DNA from 4 places in the Novimethylophilus sp. genome. Region 4 is predicted to be linked to each of the others. Evidence: predicted binding sites of a transcription regulator. Region 4 holds the regulator's gene; each other region holds the start of a gene.
What was found. Region 4 encodes sigma-54, which starts transcription at its own class of promoters, with help from an activator protein. Its sites were predicted from a motif close to TGGCACNNTTCCTGCT; they were not measured.
Positions count from the first base shown of each region.

Region 1 (7,056 bases), on a different contig from region 4:
GCGGTACCCGGCCCGAAGTTGCGGTTGATTGCTTCCACCACCCGTGTCGCAGTTGTGAAATCGGCGCTGTTGAGTTCCAGATTGATAAAACCGCCCTGACCCAGGCTGGTCGGCACCATGCGCTCCACCGTGGCGCCGGCCGGCACACGCCCTACGCCCAGCTGGTTGACCTGCACGCTGGAACCGCCCGCCGAAGCGCCGGCACCGGCCACCAGCAGATTGCCCTGCGCCATCGCGTAGACCTGGTTGTCCGCGCCCTTGAGCGGCGTCATCACCAGCGTACCGCCACGCAGGCTTTTGGCGTTGCCGATCGAGGAAACCGTAATATCGATATTCTGGCCGGGCTTGGCGAATGCCGGCAGGTCCGCAGTCACCATCACCGCGGCGACGTTCTTTAACTGCAGGCTGGTACCGGCCGGAATATTGATGCCCATCTGCCCCAGCATGCTGATGATGCTGCTCACCGTGAACGGCGTTTGCGTGGTTTGGTCGCCAGTACCGTCCAGGCCCACCACGATGCCATAACCCGCCAGCTGGTTGCTGCGCACGCCCTGCAGCGTCGAGATATCCTTGATGCGCTCGGCCTGGGCCTGCCCGGCAAACAGCGCCAGCCCCAGGAGTCCGACCAGAATTTTTACGATGGTTTTCATGTTCGCTCCTTTAGCCTAGAACGGCAGCAGCGCGACAAAGAAACGCGACAGCATGCTGACGATCTGTGCGGTGTCCATGCTCTGTTTTTCCTTGTTTTCGATACGCGCATCCGCCAACTGGGTAGAGCTCACGACATTGCCAGAAGTAATGTTAACCGGGTTGACCACTCCGGAAAGCCGGATGAACTCAGCATTGTTGTTGATCGCGATCTGCTTTTCGCCGCTCACCATCAGGTTGCCGTTGGGCAGCACTTCGATCACGGTCACGGTTATGCTACCGGTGAAGCTGTTGCTGTTGCTGTTGCTGTCCTTGTTGTCGCTCTTGATCGCCGAGTTGGCGGTAAATCTGGTGTTCAGGTTGGTCTGGTTGCCGAAATTATTGTTGCCGCCGGGAAGCGGAACCGAAAACGGCCCTCTCGGGGTGTAGCCCAATATGGTCGGCGTACCAATATTCACAGCCGCGGAGCCGGTGTGGTTCGAGTTGTCCGCGCTGCTGGTGCTGCCTGCGGTTTTTTCCACCAGGGTCACCGTCAGCGTATCGCCGACGAAGCGCGCACGCCGATCTTCAAACAGCGGACGGCTGTTGGCGGCATGGTAAATCGCGCCATCCGCCTGCGCGGCGGGCGGTTGCGGGTTGGGGCGTATCGTCATCGGCTGGCGCACCGAGGTGGAAGGATCGGTGTTGCACCCCGCCAGCACCAGCAGCGCCAGCAGTATCGAACAATTACGCAATCCGTTCATGATGCTCCCCTTACAGCTGCACCAGCCGCTGCAGCATCTGGTCCGAGGCCTGGATCGCCTTGGAATTGATTTCGTAGGCGCGCTGCGCGGTGATCATGTTGATCAGTTCTTCCACCACGTTGACATTGGAGGTCTCGACGAACCCCTGGTTGACATTGCCCAGTCCATTGATGCCCGGGTTCGAAGTATTCGGCGTGCCGGAAGCCACCGTTTCCAGATACAGGTTGTCGCCCGCACTCTGCAAGCCGGCCGGATTGATGAAATTGGAGAGCTGGATCGGCCCCTGGGTGGAAGTCGTGTTTCCGGCCTGTAATACGGTAACGGTGCCATCCTTGGCGATCGTTACCGACACCGCGTCGGACGGGATGGTGATTTGTGGCTGCAGGACATCGCCGTTGGCGGTAACTACCGTGCCTTCGCTGTTAACCTGGAAAGAACCGTCGCGGGTATAGGCCAGCGTGCCGTCCGTTTGCCGGATCTGGAAAAAGCCGTTGCCGTTGATGGCCAGATCGAGCGGGTTGCCGGTCTGCTGCACATTGCCCTGGATATGGATACGCTCGGTAGCGACCGGGCGGGCGCCGGTTCCCAACTGCAACCCCGATGGAATCTGGCTTTGTTGCGTGGCTTGCGCGCCGGGCTGGCGCAGGGTTTGATAAATCAGGTCCTCGAATACGGGGCGCGAGCGCTTGAAGCCGTTGGTGCTGACGTTGGCCAGGTTGTGCGAAATAACGTCGATATTGGTTTGCTGGGATTCCATCCCGGTTTTGGCAATCCACAGTGATCTAAGCATGATTCTTTTCCTCTATTCGTTAAGCAGTCAGGCTCATCACCTGAGCAGCGCGGTTGGCGTTCTCGTCGGCCTTCTGCATCAGCTTGATTTGCATATCGAAGAAACGCGATTGATCGATGAGGCTGATCAGCGCGTCCACCGCGCTGACGTTGCTCGCCTCCAGCGCGCTGCTGGCAAGGTTGACGCCGGCATCCGCCGCTGCCGGCTGGCCGTTCCGCTGCCGGAACAGGCCGTCGTCGCCGCGCACCATATCGGTATCCGCCGGATTGGTGAGCTTGATGCGACCTATGGTGGTTATTGCATTGAACTGGTTATTGCTGACCACGGAAACGGAACCGTCCTTGCCAATGGTGAGCTCGGAATCGGTGGGCACCGAGATTGGTCCGCCGTCACCCACCACAGTCAGCCCGTTGCTGGTAACCAGCGTGCCGTCGGCGGCGATCTGCAGGCTGCCGTTACGGGTATAAGCTTCGCCGCCCTTCGCATCCTGCACCGCGATCCAGCCGCGCCCCTGCACCGCCACATCCAGCGGACGACCGGTTGTACGTATCACGCCGCTGGAAAGATCCGCTCCCGGCGTGGAATCCACGACGAACGTGCGGGTCGGCGCTCCCGCCCCATATACCGGCAACGCGCGGAATGCGCTGCTTTGCGCCTTGTAGGCATTGGTGGAAACATTGGCCAGATTCTGCGTCGTCACAGCCTGCTGCAGCAGGCTGTGCTTGGCGCCGTTCATCGCGATATAAAGCAATCGATCCATGTCAGCTATCGACGATCAGCTTTAACGCAGGTTCACCAGGGTTTGCAACACCTGGTCCTGCGTCTTGATGGTCTGGGCATTGGCCTGGTAGACGCGCTGCGCGGTGATCATGTTGACCAGTTCGGCGGTAAGGTCGACATTGGAATCCTCCACCGCAGCGGACTGCAATGCGCCATACGAGCCGGAAGCTCCCGGGGTATTCAGCAAGGCAGTGCCGGAATTGGACGTTTCCGCCCAGTTGTTATCGCCCAGCGGCTGCAGGCCCTGCGCATTCTTGAATGAAGCCAGAACTACCTGACCCAGCGACTTGGACTGGCCGTTGGTGTAACGGCCTGTGATCACGCCATCCTTGCCCACATTAAAACCACTCAGGCGCCCTAGCGTAAAACCGTCCTGGGTAAGCGTGTTCACGGCAAACTTGCCGCCAAATTGGGTGGATCCGGTAAAGTCCACGGGAAAACTCATGGCAGCAGCACCCGTGCCCAATATTGCCGAGGTGACCGACGACTCCGTGAATGACGAAACACCCGTAAGCGCGCCGGCAGTGGTAAAGGTCAATGCACCTAACTTTGCCGGAGGCGTTTGCAACTGGGTGGTGGCGCCTGCCGGATTCGTTAGCGACGAATAGACATTCCAGGCATTGGCTGCCGTCTTGACGAAGTACAGTGAATAAGTGCTGGGGCTGCCCAGGCTGTCATAAACAGTCAGCGCCGTTGAATTGTTGTAGCTGGTGGGATCGGTGTAAACAAACGGCGTGGTAGGCGGAACAGCCGCACGGGAATCCAGATTGAGTTGCGAAACCACGCCTTTGGCGCCACTCACGGAAGCGCCGGTTGCCAACGGCGCAATGTCGGCACTGGAAATCTGCAAGTCGCTCAGCGCACCGGTATTGATCAGACCGGCGGAGGTGGCCGGATAGCCCGTCAGGCGCAGTCCATTGCTGGTCACAATAAATCCATTCTTATCCATCTGGAACTGGCCGTTGCGGGTATAGGTGATCGCACCCGAATTGCTGACCCGGAACAGCCCGCCGCCATTGATGGCAATGTCAAGCGGATTGTTGGTGGAAGTGATATTACCCTGGGTGAACTGCTGCACCACGGACGACACCTTGGAGCCCAGGCCGACCGGGGATGCGCCGCCGCCGGTCAGGGAGGCGGCGAACACGTCGGCGAACTCCGCCGCTCCGCTCTTGTATCCTACCGTGCCGGCATTCGCCACATTGTTGCCGATGACGTCGAGATTCTTCGCCGAGACGTTAAGGCCGCTCAAACCTTGCTGAAAACCCATGTCGTTCTCCTTTTGATTACATGACCTGCCGGACTGCCGACAAATCGACCAGCCCCAGGCCGCCCACGCTCAACGCCGGACCGGCCTTGTCCATCAACACGCTATTGACCTGGCCCACGGCGAGACGGGTTGCCGTCACTTGCTCGCCGGCCAATGTCGCATTCACCGCAAACGTATAGGATCCATCCGCCGCGGCCGCACCGGCCGTCGTTTGGCCATCCCAGGTGAAAGCCGAAACGCCGGCATCCTTCTTACCAAGGTTCAGCTCACGCACCACCTTGCCGGAACCGTCGGCAATACTCACTTTAACCGTATCCGCCGCTTGCGCCAGATCCAGGCCGCCGACTGCCGCACCACTCTTCAGCTGGACGAAATCACCCGGGGCCAGCACCGCGTGCCCGATCATGTTGACCGACTGGAACGACTGCGCCTGCGCGTAGGCTGCCAGCGTCGCATTCAGTTTCTCGATGCCGGTAACCGTGGAGAGCTGCGCCATCTGCGAAGTCACCTGCGCGTTATCCAGCGGATTCAGCGGGTCCTGGTTCTTCATCTGCGTCACCAGCAGTTTCAAAAAGCGATCCTGCTGATCCTGTACCGCCGTGGCCGTCGACGCGCCAGACGATGCCGACGCGGATGCCGAGGTGCCGGTTATTGCGATTGCCATGGTTATTTATCTCCTGTTAGCCCGGCGCTTACTGGCCCAACGCCAGCGTGCGCTGAATCATAGACTTGGCCGTATTCATCATTTCCACGTTAGCCTGATAAGAGCGCGACGCGGAAATCATGTTGGTCATTTCTTCCACCACATTCACATTGGGCATGGTGATGTAGCCCTGCTCGTTGGCATAAGGACTCTTGGGGTCATACACCATCTTCATCGGCGAGGGGTCATTCACCACCCTGGCCACAACCACCCCGGACGCGCCTTTGGGCATGGCTGCACTGAGCGGCTTGGCCTGGAATACCACCTGCTTGGCACGATAAGGCTGGCCGTCGGAACCGGTGACGCTGTCGGCGTTGGCCATGTTGCTCGCCACCACGTTGAGGCGCATCGATTGCGCCGTCATCGCCGAGCCGGCGATATCAAACACGTTGAACAGACTCATCAGTTACCTCCCCGCAGCGCCAGCATTGTGCTCTGAATCTTGCCGTTGATAAATTGCAGCGTCGCCATGTACTGCAGAGCATTTTCGGAAAACTGCGATTGCTCGACGTTGGTGTCCACCGTATTGCCGTCGATGCTGGGCTGCACCGCGGCGCGGTACAGCGGCTTGACGCCGGCCACGGCGCTGCCGCCGGCGGCATCCAGATGCATGGGAGAAGTTTTTGCCAGGCCGCCTGCCGCCCGGCCGCTCTGCGCCATTTGCAGCGCCTTGGCGAAGTCGATGTCCACCGCCTTGTAGTTGGGCGTATCGGCATTGGCAATATTCGACGCCAACAACTGCTGCCGGTAGCCGCGCAGCGCCAGCACCTTTTCTTGAAAATCGAATGTCTTGTCTATCGTGGTCATGATTGCCGTCTTTCCGCGGATCGGTGGTTTCGGAAGACTAAAAGCAGATATCATGCCATCACCTGGAAGCGGCTTCAGTAAAGGGTTTTAAGGATTTTAAACCGGCAATTCCGGCAAGGATCGGCAAGCGTTTGCCGGGGCGGCAAGGGGAAAGGCGGTCAGCGGTGGGACCTTTTGATTTGGCTGAAAGCTGATCGCTGCAAGCTTATTCCGCTCCAATCACGCGGTTGCGCCCCGCCTGCTTGGCAAGATACAGCGCGGCATCGGCCCGCTTGATGACTTCCTCCGCCGATTCCTGCTGCTGCCGCTGAGCGACGCCGGCGCTGAACGTGATCAGCACCTTCTGGTTGTCGTGCAGGAAAAAGTTCTTGGTGAGCTCGCGCTGAACGCGGGTCATGATGACAGTGCCTTCCGCCTGATCGGTTTCCGGCAGAATGATGACGAATTCTTCGCCGCCATACCGCGCTAATACGTCAGTCGGCCGCAGCACGTTTTTGACTACCTTGGCCAGATGTACCAGCGCCACATCCCCCGCCTCGTGCCCCAGCGTGTCATTCAGCTTCTTGAAGTGATCGACATCGAGCAGGGCCACACTGATGGGTTCGCCGGTGCGTTCGGCGCGGCTGAATTCGCGCTGGAAGGCTTCGTCCATGCCGCGCCGGTTGAGCGTGCCCGTGAGGAAGTCCTTGTGCGCCACTTCACTGATCTGATGCAGCTCGTCGGTCAGCTGGCGGATGCGCTGCTCGGCGTCTTTCACCTCGCCCTGCGACTGCCGCAGATGCTCGTGCGCCCGTAATGCGTCCAGCTGCATCGCCTTGGTGTCCTGCATCAGATTGTCCAGGATGACGTTCAGCTCGACGATATCCTCGGTGGAACTGAGCCGTCGCTGATAACTTTCGATCTTGTTGTGAAACTCGCCGGTGTTTTCCGTCATCTCGGCCAGGCGCTCCACGAAGCTGGTCGCCATCTGCTTGAGCGTTTCCCTGGCCTCGATCAGGCCGTGCTTCAGCCTGCCCTGTTTGAAAATAAGCTCTTTCAGGCTGCTCTCCGCATCGTAAAGCACCTCGATGTCCAGCGGGCGCGCAATAATGTCGCGTATCATCGTGGTCTGCCCCTGCAGCCAGCCGTCGTCCACCACCAGTTCGCCGATATTCTCGACCAGCAGGCGCATCACCTGCAGCAGCTCCTCATGCAGGCGGAATTGCGCGTCGCTGTTCATTTCCAGCTTGAACCAGAAAGCCTTGAAGCTCTCGCCCAGCATGGCCACTTCTTGCTCCGTCGCCGCGGCTTTCGCCTGGGCCAGCAAAGCCTCGGC
Region 1 is NZ_DASXVH010000036.1:21,598-28,653, forward strand. Features, by position in the region: gene VGK14_RS04815 (flagellar basal body P-ring protein FlgI) at 1-650, opposite strand, end outside; gene VGK14_RS04820 (flagellar basal body L-ring protein FlgH) at 666-1,391, opposite strand; gene flgG (flagellar basal-body rod protein FlgG) at 1,402-2,181, opposite strand; gene VGK14_RS04830 (flagellar basal body rod protein FlgF) at 2,201-2,941, opposite strand; gene flgE (flagellar hook protein FlgE) at 2,963-4,231, opposite strand; gene VGK14_RS04840 (flagellar hook assembly protein FlgD) at 4,248-4,895, opposite strand; gene flgC (flagellar basal body rod protein FlgC) at 4,924-5,337, opposite strand; gene flgB (flagellar basal body rod protein FlgB) at 5,337-5,741, opposite strand; gene VGK14_RS04855 (GGDEF domain-containing protein) at 5,947-7,056, opposite strand, start outside.
Region 1: flgB (flagellar basal body rod protein FlgB) is a predicted target of sigma-54. The motif match lies at 5,784-5,799, and genes of this name have one in related genera.

Region 2 (7,056 bases), on a different contig from region 4:
TGCGTGTACTGCAGGAGCGTGAGTTTGAACGCGTCGGCGGCAACAAGACGATCAAGGTGGACGTACGCTTGATATGCGCCACCAACCGCAACCTGGAAGAAGCAGTCAGCAAGGGCGAGTTCCGCTCCGACCTGTATTTTCGCATCAATGTCATTTCCATCTTCCTGCCGCCATTAAGGGAACGGCGCGACGACATTCCGCTGCTGGTGGAAAATATCCTGGCTCGTTTCAACCGTGAAAACAGTGCCAAAATCGGCATCACGCCGGAAGCCATGCGCGTGCTGTCTAATTGCCACTGGCCCGGCAACGTGCGCGAACTGGAGAACTGCGTGGAGCGCTTTGCCACCATGGCGCGCAGCAGCGTTGTCCGCGAGGTGGACATCCCCTGCCAGACCAACCAGTGTTTGTCCTCCACCCTGTGGAAATACCAACCCAAGAGCGACGTCATCCCGATTGCACCGATTGCGGCAGATCCGGAAAGGCACACAGTGGCCGAAGAAGTTATCGATGTACCGGAACGCCCTTCGGAACGCAAACAACTGATCAATGCTATGGAAAAAAGCGGCTGGGTGCAGGCCAAGGCCGCGCGCCTGCTCAATCTTACCCCGCGTCAGATGGGCTATGCGCTGAAGAAATACAATATCGAAGTGAAGAAGTTTTAGCGGCGAGCCAACTTTAAAGAATCGTAGCGAAAATTTGACTGGACGAGTTTCCTTTACGTCCGACAGGCTGTTAATCCGGCGTACCACACTCCCCGACCACTGTTTCCTTTATGACAAACGCAATACGACTTTGTCGTAATGGCGACAAGCCGTAGAAACACGCCAACATATTGATTTAAAATAACTTAAACAAAAATACCTCAATGGCACGCGACTTGCTGATACCCCAGTAAATCCTTTACCGAGGGCATCAACATGGAGATCGCACTGCAAGACGCGCTATCGGGCCATAGCCGGCTCAAACCGTTAAACGGCATCAGGGTCGAGGTGGCAGGGCAACCGGCCTCTTCCGGCTGCGGGACTACGGGCGGCGAGGGCAAGGCCAGTTGCGGCTCCTCGGATGGCCAGAACGACATGCCGCCGGAAATCTGGGAAAAGGTGAAGAACCATCCCTGCTATTCCGAGGAAGCCCATCACCACTATGCCCGTATGCACGTTGCCGTGGCGCCGGCCTGCAACATTCAGTGCAATTATTGCAATCGAAAATACGACTGTTCCAACGAATCCCGCCCTGGCGTGGTATCGCAGAAGCTAACGCCGGAACAGGCGGTGAAGAAGGTCATCGCGGTCGCCAGCGAAATCCCGCAGATGACAGTGCTGGGCATTGCCGGCCCCGGCGACGCACTGGCCAGTCCGCAGAAGACCTTCGAGACTTTCCGCATGTTGCAGGAGCAGGCACCCGACATCAAGCTGTGCCTGTCAACCAATGGTCTGGCGCTACCGGATTATGTGGATGAAATCTGCAAGTACAACATCGACCACGTCACCATCACCATCAACATGATCGATGCGGCAGTGGGCGAGAAAATCTACCCATGGATTTTCTACAACCACAAGCGTTACTACGGTCGTGAAGCGGCACAGATACTGACTGACCGTCAGATGCTGGGGCTGGAAATGCTGACCAAACGCGGCGTGCTGACGAAGATCAATTCGGTGCTGATCCCTGGCATCAACGACGAACACCTGTACGAGGTGAATCGGGCGGTTAAATCGCGCGGCGCCTTCCTGCATAACATCATGCCGCTGATCTCGGAAGCGGAGCACGGCACCGTGTTCGGCCTCACCGGCCAGCGCGGTCCCTCCGCTCAGGAGCTGAAGGACGTGCAGGATGCCTGCATGGGCGGCGCCAACCTGATGCGCCACTGCCGCCAGTGCCGTGCCGACGCGGTTGGTTTACTCGGTGAGGATCGCAGCGACGAATTCACACTGGACCAGATCGAACACATGGATGTGGTGTACGACCTGGAAAAACGCCGTGCCTACCAGGAAAAGGTCGAAGCCGAGCGCCAGGCTCAACACGACGCCAAGCAGGCAGCACTGGCTGCCCAGAGTGGTACCGACGATGGCATGAAGGTGCTGGTCGCCGTCGCCACCACCGGCGGCGGCAAGGTCAACGAGCACTTTGGCCATGCTACTGAGTTCCAGATTTTCGAACTGACGCCCTCCTCCGCCACTTTCGTCGGCCACCGCCGCGTCGATCTCTATTGTCAGGGCGGTTTTGGCGAGGACGAGCAACTACCGTCCATCGTCAATGCCATCAACGACTGCCACGCCGTGCTGGTAGCCAAGATCGGCGCCTGCCCACGCGATGAGCTGAAGGCCGTCGGCATCGAGCCGGTGGATGCTTACGCCCACGACTTCATCGAAAAGGCAGCGCTGACCTGGTTCGCCGATTACCGCGCCCGCGTGGCCAATGGCGAAATCGCGCATCGGGAGCGTGGCGATGCCGCCATCCGCCAGGGCGCATTCATGGCGGCCTGACAGGCCACCCTCAACGCATTTTCAAAAGGAGAATCAAATGGCATACAAGATCGTCGGTTCACAGTGTACGGGTTGTTCGGCTTGCGAGCCGGAATGCCCGAACCAGGCCATTTACGAGAAGAATGGCGTGTTTTTCATCAAGCCGGAAAAGTGCACCGAGTGCATCGGCCATTTCGACGAGGCGCAGTGCGTCGCCGCCTGCCCGGTGGACAATACCTGCATCATCGACACCGCCTATCCGCGTTATCAGGCTGCATAAGGAAAAATCATGGAACTGACAATCACTCCGAAAGCGGAAAAATTCATCGGCCGCATGATCCGCTTCAACGGCGGCACGCCGGAGCACGGGTTTCGTCTGGTGGTCAGCCCCGGCGGCTGCTCCGGCCTGAGCTCGGAATTCACAGTGGAAGCCGGGCCGCTGGAAGGCGATGCCACCGTGGAAGCGAGTGGGCTGAAGCTGTTTCTGCCGGCAGAGTCCAGGATTTTACTGGACGGCGCCACCATCGACTTCAAGGATACGCCGCTGGAATCCGGCCTGACCTTCATCACCCAACAGGCGGAAAGCTGCGGTTGCAGCAGCAACTCCAGCGGCCACGGCGAGCATTCCGGTCCGAGCACGGTCAGTATCGCCAGCATCCAGCGCAAGCACTGATGTCATGGAAGGCGAAGCCATCGAAAATGTCTGGTTCGCCACCCGCTACCGGAGCCTTCCCACGGTGGCGGAAGAGCAGCTCAGGCTGGCGAGCATGGCTTATGCCGACGATACCAAAGCTGAAATGCATCTGGCGCTGGCCAAGGCTGTCGCGCCGAACAATCCGGTGGTGCAGGTTGGGGAATACCGCTACTACTTCTACAAGGGCCGCCTTGCGGAAGCCCTCAAGGTTGCCGTGACCTGCCTGGTGTCGGTAGCCGCGGAATTGCGGTTGCCTGCAAGGTGGCAGGAAGTCACGCCCAGCCACGCCGATTTTCGCAACGACGAACCGGCGCACCGTTTCTACTTGTTCGCACTGAAGGCCTATGCCTATCTGCTGCTGCGCCTCAAGCGCATGGACGAAGGCCGCGCCGTGGTGGACAAGCTGCTGCAACTCGACCCCGACAACAAGGTTGGCGGCAAGGTGTTGCTGGACGTTCTGGAGCGCATCGGCAAGGACGACTACGATGATTGAGAGCGATATCCCTGCCCTCGGCTGGCAAGGCGGCCCGATTGATTGCTCCGGCTGCATCCATCAGGACAGGCTGGCCAAAGGCACCTGCGCGCCTTTGCGTTCCTGTGTGCACGACCGCTATGCCAAGCGCATCGACCGTTTTTTCGCGACTAATCCCGGCCTCGCCAGCCAGCACATCGACCACCCCTATTTCGAAGTGCGTGCCGTCGCGGCGAAATATCTTGACCTATTCCAGCTCAATCGGCTGATTCATGATCCCGATGAAACGGTACGCGCCAGCGTCGCACTGAGGTTGCCGTCCAAGCTATTGGGCAAGCTGATCCACGATCCCGACCGCGAAGTCCGGGTGCGCGTCGCCTCCCGGCTCGAATTGCACGATCTGCCCGCCATGCTGCACGACCCCGACTACTACGTGCGGGTGGTGATCGCGCGCCGCATCGCACCCGGACTGCTGTTCCACCTGGTGCGCGACCCGGATTCCTCGGTACGGCACGAAGTGGCGGCGAAGATCGGCGGCGAGTGGCTGCCCATGCTGGCCAACGACAGCGCGGAGGAGGTGCGCCTCACCGCCATCCGCCGCATGCCGGCCGGCCTGCTCGCGCCATTCCGATTCGACGCTGACTGGCGTGTACGCTTCGAAGTAGCCCAGCGCGTCCCGGTGCAATATCTGGCGGATCTGGCACAGGACGAGGACGAGACGGTAGCCGCCGTGGCGCGTGACCGCCTGCACCCCGAACAGGAGCACACCCATGGCTGACATCAGCCGCGACAGCGACGTGGTCGAACTGGTCAATCCGCCCAAGTTCGAATACGGCCAGAAAGTGCGCTCGAAAAAATACGTGCGCAACGACGGCACCTTTCCCGGACGCGAAGTAGGCGACATCCTGGTCAGCAAGGGCGATGTCGGCTATGTCACCAGCATCGGTACTTTTTTGCAGCAGTTCTACATCTACGGCATTGATTTTTACGAGCTTGGCTACCGCGTCGGCATGCGCGGCAAGGAGCTGGAGCTGGCTGAAGCAATCGTCAATGAAGAAAAGGAACAAAGTCATGGCTGAACCGCGTGAACCAAAATTTCAGTGGGGTCAGCCTGTGATAACCGAGACAGACCTGGTCAACGACGGCAGTTATCCCGACGCCCCGCTGGAAGCGCTGCTCGCCGCCCAGGGTGCACGCGGCGAGATCGTCAACGTGGGGCTGGTGGAAGAAACCGGTGAGCCGGTGTACCTGGTCGAATTCGCCGATGGCAAGGTGGTCGGTGTGTTCGAGGAAGAACTCTCGCCGGCCTGACCGTGATGATCGCCGAACCCATCTACGAAACGTTGTGCCCCCACCCCAACGAGGTGGATCGCAAGCGCATCGAGAAAACGCTGGCCGAGCGCGAGCGCTACAAGTACGTCGCGCCCAGCGTGCTGCCGGACGTGGACGGCTACCTGGTGCGCAGTCCATGCTGTTCGAGAACCATTGACCCCGACGGTGGCGAAATCGACATCGCGCGCATCGAGTTCCAGGAAGGCGGCTTCTGGCGCCTGTATCAGAAGGACGACGCTAACCAGCGCTGGCGCGCGCATTCCGAATACCTCAGCCTGCCCACTCTGCTGGCGCGGCTGATTGCAGATCCGAAACGGGAATTCTGGCGATGAGCACTTTTTATTTCGACAACAACGCGACCACGCGCGTACTGCCTACGGTGCTTGAAGCCATGCTGCCGTGGTTCTCCGAGCAGTACGGCAACGCTTCCAGCAGCCACCACCTCGGCCAGCATGCCAAGGCGGCACTGGTGGCAGCACGCGCGGCAGTAGCCGCTTTTGTCGGCGCCAGCCCGGCAGAAATTGTCTTTACCAGCGGCGCGACCGAGGCCAATCACATGGCGATCCTGGGCGCGCTGGCGGCCGATCCGACACGACAGCGCATCGTTACCAGCGTAGTCGAGCATTCCTCCACGCTGTGCCTCCTCGCCCACCTTGCCGCACAAGGCGTGGAGGTAGTGCAGGTGCCGGTGCAGCCCGGTGGCGAGCTCGACATGGCGGCACTGGCCGATGCCGTCACGGATGACACCGCGCTGGTCACCCTGATGCACGCCAACAACGAAACCGGCGTGTTGTTCCCGGTGGCCGCAGCCGCAGCCATCGCGCACGCCAGAGGCGCGGCGTTTCACACCGACGCGGCGCAGACCGCCGGCAAGATCCGGATTGACGTGCGCCAGATCGGCTGCGACCTGCTGTCATTCTCCGGCCACAAGCTGCATGCGCCCAAGGGCGTCGGTGTGCTTTATGTGCGCAAGGGTTTCGCCCTGGAGCCGCTGATTTACGGCCACCAGGAGCGCAACCGGCGCGGCGGCACGGAAAACCAGGCCGGTATCGTCGGACTGGGCGTCGCCTGCCGCCTGGCGCAGGAATACCTGGTCCACCACGCAGGCCGAGTCGATGCGCTGCGCGACCGGTTGCAGAGCGGCATCCTGGCACGCATGCCGTTTGCGCGGTTCAACGGCAGCGCGGCGCGCGTACCCAACACTTGCAGCCTGAGCTTCCCCGGTCTGCACGGCGAAGAACTGCTGCACCGCCTGGACCAGGCCGGGGTCATCGCCTCGCAGGGCAGTGCCTGTACCGCAAACGGCACCGAGCCCTCTCACGTACTGCTGGCAATGGGCCTGAGCCGGGATGAAGCGCTCTCCTCGGTGCGCTTTTCGCTGTCGCGCGAGACCACCGAGGCCGAGGTCGACATTGTGGTGAAAACCATGGCGGCCGTGGTCGAGGCCATGACCGCACCGACATCGGTGGCGGCCTGATGCAAATTTTAAACACCGAAAGGACAGATCGTGAAAGTGATGATACGGCGCAACGATAAGGGTGAGCTCTCGGCCTACGTGCCGAAGAAAGACCTGGAAGAACCCATCGTGGGGCAGGAAAAACCGGACTTATGGGGCGGCGTGGTCAAGCTCGCCAATGGCTGGCAACTGGCGCTGCCGGAAATGGCGGCCGACACGCGGCTGCCGATTACTGTCGAAGCACGCCGACTGGGAGAATGACATGTGCATTTCCCTGGACACATTGAATGAAATCGAGCTGTCGCTGGCTGAATTCCGCAAGCTCACGCAGAATCCTCTGGTCATGCTCAAGGGCTGCTTTCCCGAACTTTCCTTCGTGCACATGTCGGCGTCCGACATCCCGGAAACGCCATTCCGCTCGCTGCCTGACTACAACCTTTACCTGCTGGACGGGCGCGAGCATTGCGTGCAGCTGACCAGCGACCCCGCCCATGCCACCGGCATCGTGGTCGCGCACCGATGACCGATACCTGGATTCCGCTGTCCGATCCGGACTACTCCGCGGCGGAAATTGCTGCGGTACAGGCCGTGCTCGGCCGTTCGCAGCAGAGCGACGGCCCGTTTACCGAGGCGTTCG
Region 2 is NZ_DASXVH010000066.1:30-7,085, forward strand. Features, by position in the region: partial or broken gene VGK14_RS10165 (sigma 54-interacting transcriptional regulator) at 1-662, shown strand, start outside; gene nifB (nitrogenase cofactor biosynthesis protein NifB) at 918-2,486, shown strand; gene VGK14_RS10175 (4Fe-4S binding protein) at 2,524-2,745, shown strand; gene VGK14_RS10180 (HesB/IscA family protein) at 2,755-3,138, shown strand; gene VGK14_RS10185 (hypothetical protein) at 3,143-3,652, shown strand; gene VGK14_RS10190 (4Fe4S-binding leucine-rich repeat protein) at 3,645-4,409, shown strand; gene VGK14_RS10195 (nitrogen fixation protein NifZ) at 4,402-4,710, shown strand; gene VGK14_RS10200 (nitrogen fixation protein NifZ) at 4,703-4,942, shown strand; gene VGK14_RS10205 (DUF3024 domain-containing protein) at 4,948-5,295, shown strand; gene VGK14_RS10210 (cysteine desulfurase family protein) at 5,292-6,440, shown strand; gene nifT (putative nitrogen fixation protein NifT) at 6,480-6,680, shown strand; gene VGK14_RS10220 (hypothetical protein) at 6,682-6,942, shown strand; gene VGK14_RS10225 (DegT/DnrJ/EryC1/StrS family aminotransferase) at 6,939-7,056, shown strand, end outside.
Region 2: nifB (nitrogenase cofactor biosynthesis protein NifB) is a predicted target of sigma-54. The motif match lies at 867-882, and genes of this name have one in related genera.

Region 3 (7,056 bases), on a different contig from region 4:
GCATTCCAGGCAGCCGTCGCTGATCACCGTCACCCCGCCGTTGCCTTCCATGGTCCAGCAGCCGGCCGGACAGCACACGATGCAGGCGCGCTCCCGACAGTCATTGCGGCATTTGTCCTCATCGAGGATGCTGATATGCGGTCGGCCGGAATCGACCTTGTAACGGTTCTGGAACAGTTTTTCCTCGACCTTGACCACGATGCTCATTCGAATGCCCTCCATAACTTGAACGTGTCGCCTACCAGACCGAACAGCGAACGGCGCTGGCGGAAACTCTTACCGATTTCGCGTTCCTTGGATTTCTTGTCCACGCCGTCCACCGTGAGCATGGTGCGGGCGGCCTTGGATAACAGTTCCGGGTAATCGTTAAAGAACTGCGGATTAGTGTGAAACACGCCCGGCATGTTCTTGTATTTCTTGAGGTCCTTCATCACGAAGCTCTCGTCCAGCTTCGCCTTGTAACGCTTGAGGTTGGCGGCGCCGAACGCCCTGCCTTCGTTCTTCAGCTCGATTAACGTATCGGCGGCGTGCATGCCGGTGGTCATCGCCAGGTTGGAGCCTTCGCGGTGCACCGCGTTGACGAACATGCCGGCGTCGCCGACGATCATCCAGCCGTCGCCATAGAGATCCGGCATGGCGTTGTAGCCGCCTTCCGGAATCAGGTGGGCGGTATATTCCTTCATCTCGCCGCCCTGGATTATGGGCGTGATCGCCGGATGCGCTTTCATCTGCTCCAGCAGTGCGTAAGGCGTGGTCTGCTGCGTCTTGAAGTCGGACAGCATGCAACCCACGCCGATGGTGATGGACTCGCGGTTGGTGTAGAGAAAGCCGGTGCCCATCATGCCCTTGGTAATCTTGCCCACCATTTCGATCACCACGCCCTCGTCGCCGGTGACGTTGAAGCGCTGCTCGATCAGTTCCTGCGGCATGAAGTGGATTTCCTTCACCGCCAGCGCCACGTCCTTGGGATGCAGCTCAGGGTGGAAGCCGGCCTTCCTGGCCAGCAGCGAATTCACCCCATCGGCCAGGATCACCGCGTCGGCGTAAATCTCGCCGCCCTGGCGGTCGGTCTGCACGCCGATGACGCGGTTGCCGTCCAGCAGCAAGTTGGAAACCGTGGTTTCGCAGATCAGCAGCGCGCCGGCCTTCTGCACCCGCTCCGAGAACCACTTGTCGAACTGCGAACGGATCATGGTATAGCGGTTATAGGGCTGCTTGTTGAAGGTATCGGAGCGGTAATGCGAGCCGATATAGGAGTCATCGTCCAGCACCCACATGCGCTGTTCGATGATGTGGCGCTCCAGCGGCGCATCATCGCGGAAGTCCGGAATCAGTTTTTCCAGCGCGTCGGAATAGAGGATGGCACCCTGCACGTTCTTGGAGCCGGGCGATTCGCCGCGCTCGATTTGCAGCACGCTCAAGCCCGCGTTTGCCAGCCGATAGGCCGCCGCATTGCCGGAAGGCCCGGCGCCGACGACGATGACATCAAATTTTTCGGCCACAATTAACCTGCCTTTCTTGCGGTTGCCAGATGCACCCGGAATGCCTCGGTCAGCGCCGGCAAGATGGTCATGGCGTTGCCGACGATGCCGTAGTGTGCGAAATCAAAAATGGGTGCATTGGGGTCGTTGTTGATGGCGATGATGACGTCCGAGGCATCCATGCCGACGCGGTGCTGGATCGCCCCGGAAATCCCGGCGGCGATGTAGAGCTTGGGGCGCACCGTCTTGCCGGACTGCCCGACCTGGCGCTCCAGATCGACCCAGCCCGCCTGCACTACCGGCCGCGTGGCACCGACCTCGGCCCCCAGCACCAGCGCCAGATCCCAGATCAGCTTGAAGTTTTCCGGCTTCTTCATGCCGCGCCCGCCGGAGACGATGATGTCGGCGAACGGCAGTTGCGGCTTGTCCTGCATCTCGTCGGGGATGAATTCCAGAACCTTGGTGATAATCGAGCTTTCCACCATGCCCAAGGGAGCTTCCAGGATGCGGCCAGTACGTGCGGCATCGCGATCCGGCATCGCCATCACGCGCGGCCGTATGGTCGCCATCTGCGGGCGATAGTTGAGGGTCTGGATGGTGCACAGCAGGCTGCCACCAAAGGTCGGTCTGGTTGCCAGCAGACTGCGCGCTTCCATGTCCACGTTAAGCTCGGTACAGTCCGCTGTCAGCCCGGTCTTGAGCGTGGTCGCCACGCTGCCGGCCAGGTCGCGGCCCAGCGTGGTCGCACCCAGCAGCAGAATTTCCGGCTGGTATTTGTTGACCAGGTCGGTCAACCCCTTGGTGTATGGCTCGTTGCGATAATCGGTGAGCAGCAGGTCTTCGATCAGGTAGCACAGATCGGCGCCGTGAAAGAACGCCTCGTGGCAGAAGCTGCGCGTGGCATCATTCGGCACCCCCATCACCACCCCGGCCAGTTCCACACCGAGATTGTCGGCCAGTTTGCGGCCCTCGCCCAGCAGTTCCAGCGAAACCGGGTGGATCGCGCCGCGCTCGTGTTCGACGAACACCCAGATGCCCTTGTAGGCCTTGAGCCGCTCGTCCAGCTCGACGCGCTTCTTGCCCACCGGCTTTTTAGGTTCGGTTGTTTCGCTCATTGTTTCATCCTTCTCATGTACTTTGTTGTACCGCAGGCGGTCTCGCCCGCATTGCCTGGCACGAGGTGGGCTCACGGCTCGCTCGCAAAGGCGTGGGCTCGATCACGCTTTACCCTGCCCTTTTCGCTATTTCCCGCTCCAGCTTCGGATGCTTGGTGAACATCTTGGCCAGCAGGGTCACGCTCAAATCCTTGGGGTCGTTGCTCTCGCACTGGATGATCTCGGCCTTGACCGCGCGAGGTGTCGGCGCGAACACCTTGGAAACGACGGTGGGCGAACCCTTGAGACCGGTCTTGGTGGGATCCTCGATGCCCGCCAGTTCCTTGTTCCATATCTTCACCGGATAGCGCGAGGCGCGGAACATGTTGGCCATGGTCGCAAACCGCATTTCGTTGTTGCCTTCCAGCACCGTGATCAGACTGGGAATGCGCGTCTTCAGCACCTGCACGCCGCCTTCCGAACGGCGCTCCACGACGATTTCCTTCTTTTCCACATCCAGCTCGCGCACCTTGGAAACGTAAGTCAGCAACTGCATGTCGAGCCTTTTTGCAATGCCGGGGCCGACCTGCGCGGTGTCGCCGTCGATGGTCTGCTTGCCGGTAAACACCAGGTCGACCGGCATATCCTTGTGAATCTGGCCGATGGCCGAGGCCAGCGCGTAGCTGGTCGCCAGCGTATCGGAGCCGGCGAACACGCGGTCGGTCACCAGCACCGCATCGTCCGCGCCGTAGGAAATGGCTTTGCGCAATGCCGCCTCTGCCATCGGCGGACCCATGGTCAGCACCGTCACTCGCCCGCCGTACTGGTCCTTGAGGCGTAGCGCTTCTTCCAGCGCATAGAGGTCATAGGGGTTGACGATGGCCGGCACGCCCTGGCGCATGATGGTGTTGGTCACTGGATGCACGCGAATTTGCGCGCTATCCGGGACTTGCTTGATGCAGACAACGATATGCATGTCTCGCTCCGTGAATTGCCTTACCCTGACTACAGCAACCTCCATGCCAAACTGGGCATGATGCTATTTTTACAAATATTTCAATAAGTTATAAACTGGTGACGGCGCTTTGCACTTTGTCGCAAACCCGACAATCAGACGCGGCGCTCTTCCAAAGTAGTCTTGAGTTTCTTCACGCTCACGGTCTGCACGCCTTCCGCGTCCTGAAACACCTTGAACACCTTCTCGGTGACGGCGTTGGACTGCACGAAGTCCTGGTAGGCATGCTGCAGCCTATCCTTGTAGGCAGCACGCTCCTCTGCCTCCGGCAAATCTTTCTGCACCGGGTCGTGGCCGAGGTACTGCTGAAAGCGCTTCAGGATGTGCAGACGGTTCACATGCACCACCTGCGGGGCATAGTCCACGCCCAGAAAATCGAGAAATTCTTCGGCCGCAGAAAACTTCTGCATGGTGTCGAGTAGTTGGCTCATGATGGCTCCAGGTTGAAAATTCAATGTATCGTGACGATGCGGGCGTTGTTAGCCGGGGTGCCGGCCTCCACCAGGTCTTGCCTACCCGCCGCCTGTTCGCGCTTCAGCATCACCAATTGCGCTTCCAGGTCGTCGATACGGCCCAGCAGCGTCGCCACGGCCCGCCCCACCGGGTCAGGCATCAGATGATGGTCAAGGTCGATGCCGCGCTGCGGCTGGCGGCGCTGGTCTTCCGGCAGCACCACGCGGCCGGGAATGCCGACCACGGTCATACTTTCGGGGATATCGTGAATCACCACGGAGTTCGCACCTACCCGCGCCAGCTTGCCAACCGTGACCGGTCCCAGGATCTTGGCGCCGGCGCCTACCATGACGCCATCGCACAAGGTCGGATGGCGCTTGCCGGGGTTCCACGAAACACCGCCCAGAGTCACGCCGTGATACAGCGTTACGTCGTTGCCGATTTCCGCCGTTTCGCCGATCACTACGCCGCAACCGTGGTCGATGAAAAACCGTCTGCCGATGGCGGCACCCGGATGGATGTCAATCTGCGTGAACATGCGGGTGAAATAGCTCAGCCAGCGCGCGGCGAAGCGCAGGTCGCGCTTCCACAGGCCGTGTGCCAACCGATGGGCAACGATCGCGTGCAGGCCGGGATAGGTCAGCAGCACTTCCAGCCGGTTGCGCGCCGCCGGGTCGCGCTCGAACACGCAGTTCAGATCCTCCCGCAGTAATTGCAGCAGGGAAGGCTGGTGTGTAGAGGTGTCCATGGCCTGCTCCTATTGTCCCGACGCCTGCACCTGCACTGCTTCCAGGTACAGGCGCATCAGGTCTTCGGTTTGGGGATTGCGCTTGGTCGCGTTGGCGAACTGGCGAATCCGCGCCAGCACCTGCGGCGCTTCGTTCCCCTGCAGGTTGATGCCAAGCTGCGCGTAAGCATGCTTCACACCGTGGCTGCCGGAATGCTTGCCGAGGACTAATCTGCGGTCACGTCCCACCTGCGCCGGATCGAAGTTTTCATAGGTGGCCGGATCTTTCAGCAGGCCGTCCACATGCAGACCGGATTCGTGCGTGAACACCGCCTCGCCGACGATGCTCTTGTTGAGCGCCACTGCGCGACCGGAAGCCTTGGCCACCAGGTGCGAAATGACCGGGAAGCGCTGCATGTCTACTCCGGTTTCGATGGCGTGGATGCGCCACAGCGCCATCACCACCTCTTCCAGCGGGGCGTTGCCGGCGCGTTCGCCCAAACCATTCACGGTCGTGTTCACGTGGCTGGCGCCGGCCAGCACGGCGGCAATGGAATTGGCCGTGGCCATGCCCAGATCGTCGTGGGCATGGATTTCGATTTCGAGGTCGGTAGCAGCGGCAAGGCGGGAGATACGCCCATGCGTGGCGAACGGGTCGAGCACGCCCAGCGTATCGGCATAGCGGAAGCGGCGCGCCCCGGCGGCCTGCGCGGTTTCGACCACCTGCAGAACAAAAGACTGATCGGCGCGCGAGGCATCTTCCCCGCCCACCGATACCTGCAAGCCGAGATCGACCGCCTTGCGCACGAAATAAGCAACTTGCGCCAGCACCCAGGTGCGGTCGCGGCGTAGTTTTTTCTCGATATGCAAATCGGAAACCGGCAGCGAAAGGTTGACCATCTCCACGCCGCACTTTGCGCATGCGGCCAGGTCGGTTCCCGTCATGCGGCCCCATACCATCAGACGGCTCGGCAGGTTCAGCGCGGCGATGGCGCGGATATCACCGATCTCGGCCCCGCCCATGGCCGGGATACCCACCTCCAGCTCCGGCACGCCGGCATCGGCCAAAGACCGGGCGATCGCCAGTTTTTCCACACGGCCAAACGCCACCCCGGCGGTCTGTTCGCCGTCGCGCAGGGTAGTGTCGTTGATGATGGGATTGGCTTGTCGCATGGCTGGCTCGGCTGTCATTTGAACTTAATCAAGCATCTGCCGTGCCAGCCTGAGGGTAAGTCAATTTATCAATACAAATCATCAGGTTGTGAAACATCCACACCTGCACCAGAATTGTCCGGTTTGCTACAAGCATCGGCAATGCTCACGCCCAGAAAATCCGCCACGATCACACGGGCATGCAGTGCCACGCCGCTGCTCGACACCCATATCGCCCTGTGGGTCGCTGCGGCTACCGAAACCCTTCCTATGCATCATGCCGACCCGTTCGACCGGATGCTGGTTGCACAGGCAGTTACGGAACCGCTCAAATTGCTCACACACGACAGTACCGTGGCGAAGTACGGCGATGTGATTGTATTAGTTTAGGTAAACGCAACTCGGCATAATTACTCTTATGCCTCTGAATCTCTCTAACATGGAAGATGAGGTAATCTTTCTCAAGGCCATCAAATATCTAGTTAACTCATGAAGATCGGTGCCGAGCGAGTTCGGTTTGTTAGACGCTCTTACTCGTACTCCCGCGCGTGGTTGAGGCTGTAGCGCGGCAGTTCGACGGTGAGCGGGGTTTGCCCGATCCTAACCTGACAGGCCAGGCGGGAGGTGGGCGTCAGCCCCCAGGCTTCGTCCAGCTGGTCTTCTTCCTCTTCGCCGGCCGGAGCCAGCGACGTGAAGCCCTCGCGCACGATGACATGGCAAGTGCTGCAGGCGCACACGCCGTCGCAGGCATGTTCAATTTCCACCCCGGCGGCCAGCAGCGCGTCGCACAGCGCCTTGCCTGGCTTGGCCTCGAAGACGAGGCCATCCGGGCAGGTATTGGGATGAGGAAGGACGTTAATGATCGTCATTGCAGCCCCTCACCCCAACCCTCTCCCGCGAGAGGAGAGGGAGTGCATTGGTTATGATCATAGTTCGATATTTTCAATTTGTTTCCCCGACAGCGCCTTGCGGATGGAAGCATCCATGCGGCGGCCGGCGAAAGCGGCAGTGGCGGCATTGAGCGCTTCAGTGACCTGGCGCAACGATTCCAGGCTGTTCGCATCGCCCATCAGCAGAATTTCGGCAAGCTCGTAAATCTTGCTCCAGATCGCGTCCCACTCGGGTTTGCTGAGC
Region 3 is NZ_DASXVH010000066.1:26,808-33,863, forward strand. Features, by position in the region: gene VGK14_RS10350 (ferredoxin family protein) at 1-207, opposite strand, end outside; gene VGK14_RS10355 (FAD-dependent oxidoreductase) at 204-1,502, opposite strand; gene VGK14_RS10360 (electron transfer flavoprotein subunit alpha/FixB family protein) at 1,505-2,596, opposite strand; gene VGK14_RS10365 (electron transfer flavoprotein subunit beta/FixA family protein) at 2,706-3,551, opposite strand; gene nifW (nitrogenase-stabilizing/protective protein NifW) at 3,686-4,021, opposite strand; gene cysE (serine O-acetyltransferase) at 4,042-4,791, opposite strand; gene nifV (homocitrate synthase) at 4,801-5,961, opposite strand; gene VGK14_RS10385 (hypothetical protein) at 6,085-6,312, shown strand; gene fdx (ISC system 2Fe-2S type ferredoxin) at 6,453-6,791, opposite strand; gene hscA (Fe-S protein assembly chaperone HscA) at 6,849-7,056, opposite strand, start outside.
Region 3: nifV (homocitrate synthase) is a predicted target of sigma-54. The motif match lies at 5,975-5,990, and genes of this name have one in related genera.

Region 4 (7,056 bases):
CAAGGCGCGCACGGTGGTCCACGACATTTCGATGAAGGTTTCCAGTGGCGAGATCGTCGGCCTGCTGGGGCCCAACGGCGCGGGCAAAACCACCAGCTTTTATATGATGGTGGGGCTGGTGCCGCTGGACGGCGGGCAAATCACGCTGGACGGCCATGACCTGAGCAGGCTGCCGATCCATCGCCGCTCGCGCATGGGCTTGTCGTATCTGCCGCAGGAGCCTTCCATTTTCCGCAAGCTGACGGTGGCGGAAAACATCCTGGCGATTCTGGAGTTGCAGAATATTCCGCCGGAAAAGCTGGAACTGCGCCTCGATGAACTATTGCAGGAACTGCACATCACCCATCTGCGCGACAATTCGGCGGTCAGCCTGTCCGGCGGCGAGCGGCGGCGCGTGGAAATTGCCCGCTGCTTGGCCAGCGGTCCGCGCTTCATCCTGCTGGATGAACCCTTCGCCGGCATCGACCCGATTGCAGTGATCGATATCCAGAAAATCATCCGCTTCCTCAAGGAACAAGGCATAGGAGTGCTGATTACCGACCATAACGTGCGCGAAACGCTCGGCATTTGCGACCGTGCTTATATTGTCAACGACGGCCGCGTAATGGCGGCCGGGCGGCCCGACGAAATCATCGCCAACGAAAGCGTGCGCGAGGTTTACCTCGGCAAGGATTTCCGGCTGTAAGCATCGACCATGAAGCAATCATTACAACTTCGCCTTTCGCAGCACCTGGCGCTCACCCCGCAGCTGCAGCAGTCCATCCGCCTGCTGCAGCTGTCTTCGCTGGAACTGGGGCAGGAACTGGAGCAGATGCTGCAGGAAAACCCGCTGCTGGAACGGGGCAGCGAAGAAGATGCGGTGACGCCGAACTATACCGGCACCGACAGCCAGACCGTCGATACCGAGGTCGGCGCTCCGGCTGAAACCCCGGAATCGCCGGACTCGGCCGAAACGGATTTCAGTTCGGTGGAAAGCGAACGCTGGGACAAGGTTTCCAGCGGCAACGCCAGCAGCGACGACGATAACGAGTACCTGTTCCAGGAGCCGGACGCGCCCACGCTGCGCGAGCACCTGCTGGAGCAATTGCGCATGATGCCGCTGTCCGAACATGATCAGGCGCTGGCCGCGCTGCTGGTGGATGCGATCAACGAAGACGGCTATCTGGATCAGCCGCTGGAAGAACTGGCGGAGATGCTGCCCGCCGAACTGGAAATCGACCTGCTGGAGCTGCAAACGGCGCTCAAGCTGGTCCAGCATCTCGACCCGCTCGGCGTGGGGGCGCGCAATCTGGCCGAATGCCTGGAGTTGCAGTTGCTCGCACAGCCCGAGGATACTCCGCAGCGGGATATGGGGCTGCTCATCGTGCGCAACCATTTACCGCTGCTGGCGACGCGCGACTATGCACGCCTGAAAAAAAACCTGCGCTGCGATGACGAAACCCTGCGCGCGGCACAGCTGCTCATCACCCGGCTAGACCCCCGCCCCGGCTCCGCTTTTACCCGCATCGAAGCCGACCACTACGTGCAGCCGGAAGTGGTGGTGAAAAAAGTCAAAGGCATGTGGCTTGCCAGCCTGAATGGCGAGGCCGTGCCCAAATTGCGCATCAACCGCATGTATGCGGACATTCTCACCCGCAACCGCGACAGTTCCAGCCAGTACCTGTCCACGCAAATGCAGGAGGCGAAATGGTTCATCAAGAACATCCAGCAGCGCTTTGCCACGATATTGCGCGTGTCCCAGGCGATCGTCGACCGCCAGCGCAACTTCTTCGAGCATGGCGACGTGGCAATGCGTCCCATGGTGCTGCGCGAAATCGCCGACGAGCTTGGCCTGCATGAATCGACCATTTCGCGGGTGACTACCCGCAAGTACATGCTTACACCGAGCGGTGTTTATGAACTCAAATATTTCTTCGGCAGCCATGTCGCTACCGAATCCGGCGGCGCCTGTTCGGCCACCGCCATACGCGCATTAATCAAGCAATTCGTTGCTGCGGAGGAGCCGCGCAAGCCGCTCTCCGACAACCAGATTGCCGACATTCTTGGACAGCAGGGTATCGTCGTGGCACGCCGCACTATCGCCAAATACCGCGAATCTTTGCAGATACCCGCTGCCAATCAACGCAAGACCATCTAGAGGAGAGCATCATCATGAACCTGAACCTGACCGGACATCATCTCGAAATCACTCCGCCGCTGCGCGATTACGTCCAGTCCAAACTGGAGCGCATCACCAATCATTTCGACCATGTGATCGACGTCAAGGTCACCCTGACCGTGGAAAAGCTGGCGCAGAAAGCCGAAGCCACCATCCATGTTCCCGGCAGCGACCTGCATGCGGAATGCAGCAACGGCGACATGTATAGCGCGATCGATTTGCTGGCGGACAAGCTGGATCGTCAGGTGCTGAAGTTCAAGGAAAAAATTTCCGACCACCACCGCTCCAATGGCGGCGTCAAGCACCAGAACGCCGAATAAGGTTAAAAAAACCATAACAGCATTCAACCGCAGATAAATGCCGATGAACGCAGATAAAACAGATTATTCAGACAATCACTATCCTTTTTTGCATGCATCTTACGCTGTGCTGCGAATAGTAAATCGATTGCTGAGCCATCGGCATTTATCTGCGTTCATCGGCGGTTAACCTTCTTACATGGCCCAGATCACCGTTGCCGAGCTTTACCGCGATACCCGCCGCAAGCTGCGGCTGACGTGGGTTGCCGGCAAGGAAGGCGGCGGCAATTTGCTCACCAGCGAAGCCGTTACCAAGCCTTCGCTGGCGCTGATCGGGCATCTGAATTTCGTGCATCCCAACCGGGTGCAGGTCTTGGGCTGCGCCGAAATGGATTATTTGCGCAGCCTGGACGATGACGGACTGAAATTCGCCATCGCCAACCTGTTTTCCACCGACCTGGCCGCAGTCGTCGTAGCCAATGGCGAAGTGGCGCCCCAAGTGTTGCTGGATACTGCCGACCACTCGAGAACCCCGCTGTTCACGTCACCCGAGCAGAGCCCGCGCCTGATGGACGTGCTGAGCCATTTCCTGGCCCAGGCGGTGGCGGAATCGACCAGTTCCCACGGCGTGTTTCTGGAAGTGCAGGGTTTCGGCGTGCTGATCAAGGGCGAAGCCGCTATCGGCAAAAGCGAACTCGCGCTGGAACTCATTACGCGCGGCCACCGTCTGGTGGCGGACGACGTCACCGATTTCTATCGCGTTTCGCCGGAGCGCCTGGAAGGCCGCTGCCCGCTACTGCTGCAGGATTTTCTGGAAGTGCGGGGCTTAGGCGTGCTGAACGTGCGCGCGCTGTTCGGCGACAACGCGATCAAGCCCACCAAGCCGCTGGACCTGATCGTGCAGCTGGAAATGGCGGAAAATTTTGCCACGCACCAGGTCGACCGGCTCAAGATCAAGGCGCAGAGCGAAACCATCCTCGGCGTCAAAATCCCTAAAGTAACGCTGCCGGTCGCTGCCGGTCGCAACCTTGCGGTGCTGGTCGAAGTCGCGGTACGCAACCACATCCTGCTGCTGCGCGGCGTCAACAGCTCACGCCAGTTCTTGCAGCGCCAGAACCGCGAAATCCGGCGCAATATGTCGCACGATGACAGGAACTAGCCAGCGATGCACCTGGTAATCGTCACCGGCCTGTCGGGCTCCGGCAAAAGCATCGTGCTGAAGGCGCTGGAAGACAGCGGCTATTACTGCGTCGACAACCTGCCCGCACAGATGCTGACCCCGGTGGTAGAGCATCTGGACCAAGCCGGCCAGCAACTGGTCGCCGTCAGCGTGGATACGCGCAGCGCCAGGCTGGAAGAGCTACCGGGGCACATCCGCGGACTCAGGTCGCGCGGCGCCGAGCTACAACTGCTGTTTCTCGAATCAAATACCGAAACCCTGGTCAAACGTTTCAGCGAGACCAGGCGCCGCCATCCCTTGTCAGGCGGCGAGCGTACGCTGGCGGAAAGCATCCATGCGGAACGCGCGTTGATGACGGAACTCGCCGATCTTGGTCACCGTATCGATACCAGCGAACTGGCGGCAAATACGTTGCGCTCGTGGGTCAAGGATTTCGCCGCGCTCGACCACAGCGGGTTGACGCTGTTATTCGAATCCTTCGGCTTCAAGCATGGGCTTCCGCTGGATGCCGATTTCGTCTACGACGTACGCTGTCTGCCCAATCCACATTATGATCCCATGCTGCGCCCGCTTACCGGCCATGACCCGGCAGTAAAAAAATTCCTCGAGAGCCAGACGGCAGTGGCAGAAATGCTGGCAGACATTCGCGGCTACATCGAAAAATGGCTGCCGTGTTTCGTGCGGGATAACCGCAGCTATTTGACCATCGCCATCGGCTGCACCGGCGGGCAACACCGCTCGGTGTATTTTGTCGAGCATTTGGCGCAATACTTTCGCGCACAACAACGGGTGCTGGTGAGGCACCGCGAACTGGCTTGAGCAACATGGGACCGTCTACTATAGGGAGCTCGGGGAAAAGAAAAGGATGGCATTGCTCAGCCTGTTCCCCGGAGTGCAAAAGGATTTCTGAATCATGATTGGAATACTGGTAATCGCTCATGGAACGCTAGGCGACAGCCTCATTCACTGTGCCACCCATGTGCTGGGTAAACGCCCGCCGCTGCTCAAGCAGCTGGGCGTATCGGTGCATGACGATCCGGTCGAGCTGCTGCCGCAGGCGCGCGCGCTGGTCAACGAACTGAACGAGGAGGACGGCGGCGGCGTGCTGGTGCTGTCCGACATTTACGGCGCCACGCCGTGCAATATCGCCTGCCGGCTGATGGAGCCCGGCCGTGTCGAGGGCCTTTCCGGCGTCAATCTGCCGATGCTGGTAAGGGCTATTTCCTATCGTAACGAACCACTGGAAGCCCTTGTGGAGAAAGCCATTGCCGGCGGCACCGGAGGGATTCTTCATATTACCCGGGAGATGTGTAAAACATGATTCGGCAGGAAATTGAAATCGTCAACAAACTGGGCTTGCATGCCCGCGCCTCCACCAAGCTCACGCAAGTGGCCGGACAGTTCGACAGCCAGCTATGGATAGAGCGCGGCACCCGGCGCGTCAATGCCAAAAGCATCATGGGCGTGATGATGCTGGCCGCCAGCAAAGGCAGCAAAATTACGCTGGAAGCCAGCGGCGACGATGAAACCGCAGCCATGAGCCAGCTGGTGGAGCTCATCAACAACAAGTTCGGGGAAGGCGAATGAGCCTGGGCAGCCGCATTTCGATGAGTGTTACCCGTTTTAAACGGTTGCGCTTCATGAGTTTCACCATTACATGGAGTAAAGCTTTATGAGCTTTACCATGCACGGCGTCGGCGTATCATCAGGCGTGGCGATAGGCCATGCTCATCTGGTGTCGCACGCGCTGCTGGAAGTCGCGCATTACGTGGTGCCGGACGAATTGCTCAAGGCCGAGGTCGCGCGTTTTGCGCACGCGATCAAAACCGTGCGCCACGACCTCGACAGCATCCGCAGCCATCTGCCGGCCAATGCGCCGGCAGAAATGGGCGCCTTCATCAGCACCCATTTGATGATCCTCTCCGACCGCGCATTGTCGGAGTCGCCCAAGGACATCATCCTCAGTGAAAACTGCAACGCCGAATGGGCGCTCAAGCTGCAAATGGACGACCTGGTCGCGCAGTTCGACGAGATCGAGGACACCTATCTGCGCGAACGCAAATTCGACGTGGTGCAGGTGGTCGAGCGCGTCATCAAGGTCCTGCTGGGACATCCCGGCCAAGCCGCGCTGGCGCGGCAGGAACAAAGCATCATACTGGTGGCGCACGACCTGTCGCCGGCGGATGCGATCCAGTTCAAGCAGCACCAGTTCGCCGCATTCATCACTGACGTCGGCGGCGCTACCTCGCACACTGCGATTCTGGCGCGCAGCCTGAATATTCCCTCTATCGTCGCGCTGCACCATGCACGCGACCTGATACAAAACGGCGAACTGATCATCGTCGACGGGCACCAGGGCGTCGTCATCGTCGCTCCGGACAAGGACACGCTGGCCGAATACCGGCTGCACCAGGAACAGTGGGAGCTGGAGCAGCAGAAGCTGAAGCGGCTCAAGCAGACCAAGGCGGTGACACTGGACGGCACCGTGATCGACCTGCACGCCAATATCGAAATCCCCGGCGATGTCACGCAATTGAAAGCGGTAGGCGCAACCGGCGTCGGTCTGTACCGTACCGAATTCCTGTTCATGAACCGTAGCGAATGGCCGGCAGAAGACGAACAGTTTGAGGCCTACCGCAAGGTGGCGGAAACGATGAAAGGCTTGCCGGTGACGATACGCACGCTGGACATCGGCGCCGACAAGCAGGTCGACCCCGATGGCACCCGCACCTGCGCCAATCCAGCGTTGGGCTTGCGCGCGATTCGCCTGTGCCTGGCCGAGCCGCAGCTATTCCATACCCAGCTGCGTGCGATTCTGCGCGCTTCGCATTACGGCAAGGTAAAAATCCTGATCCCGATGTTGTGCAACCAGGCCGAGCTGCGCCAGACGCTGCATTTGATCGACCGCGCCAAGCAGAGCCTGCGCGATGACGCCCTTCCTTTCGACGAGCTGGTGCCGGTGGGCGGCATGATCGAAATCCCCGCCGCGGCACTGGCGGCGGAAACTTTCGCGCGCCGACTGGATTTTCTTTCGATCGGCACCAACGACCTGATCCAATACACGCTGGCGATCGACCGCACCGACGATACCGTGGCGCATCTCTACCAGCCGCTGCATCCCGCCGTACTGCAGCTGATCGAAATGACCATACGCGCCGCCAACAAGGCCGGAAAACCGGTGTCGGTGTGCGGCGAAATGGCCGGCGATGCCCGGCTGACGAGGTTGCTGCTGGGATTCGGCTTACGCCAGTTTTCAATGCACCCGGCCAACATTCTCGCCGTCAAGCGCCAGGTGCTGCAAACCAGCCTGCCCCGGCTGGGCATCATGGTGCGCAAGATCCTGGGCAGCACCGATGCCGAAAATATCGAACCGCTACTGGTCAAGCTCAATGCCTGACACCGGGTGCTTTATTCGGCCT
Region 4 is NZ_DASXVH010000013.1:4,619-11,674, reverse strand. Features, by position in the region: gene lptB (LPS export ABC transporter ATP-binding protein) at 1-685, shown strand, start outside; gene VGK14_RS01135 (RNA polymerase factor sigma-54) at 695-2,137, shown strand; gene hpf (ribosome hibernation-promoting factor, HPF/YfiA family) at 2,152-2,478, shown strand; gene hprK (HPr(Ser) kinase/phosphatase) at 2,657-3,616, shown strand; gene rapZ (RNase adapter RapZ) at 3,623-4,456, shown strand; gene VGK14_RS01115 (PTS sugar transporter subunit IIA) at 4,551-4,958, shown strand; gene VGK14_RS01110 (HPr family phosphocarrier protein) at 4,955-5,224, shown strand; gene ptsP (phosphoenolpyruvate--protein phosphotransferase) at 5,310-7,034, shown strand; gene VGK14_RS01100 (hypothetical protein) at 7,046-7,056, opposite strand, start outside.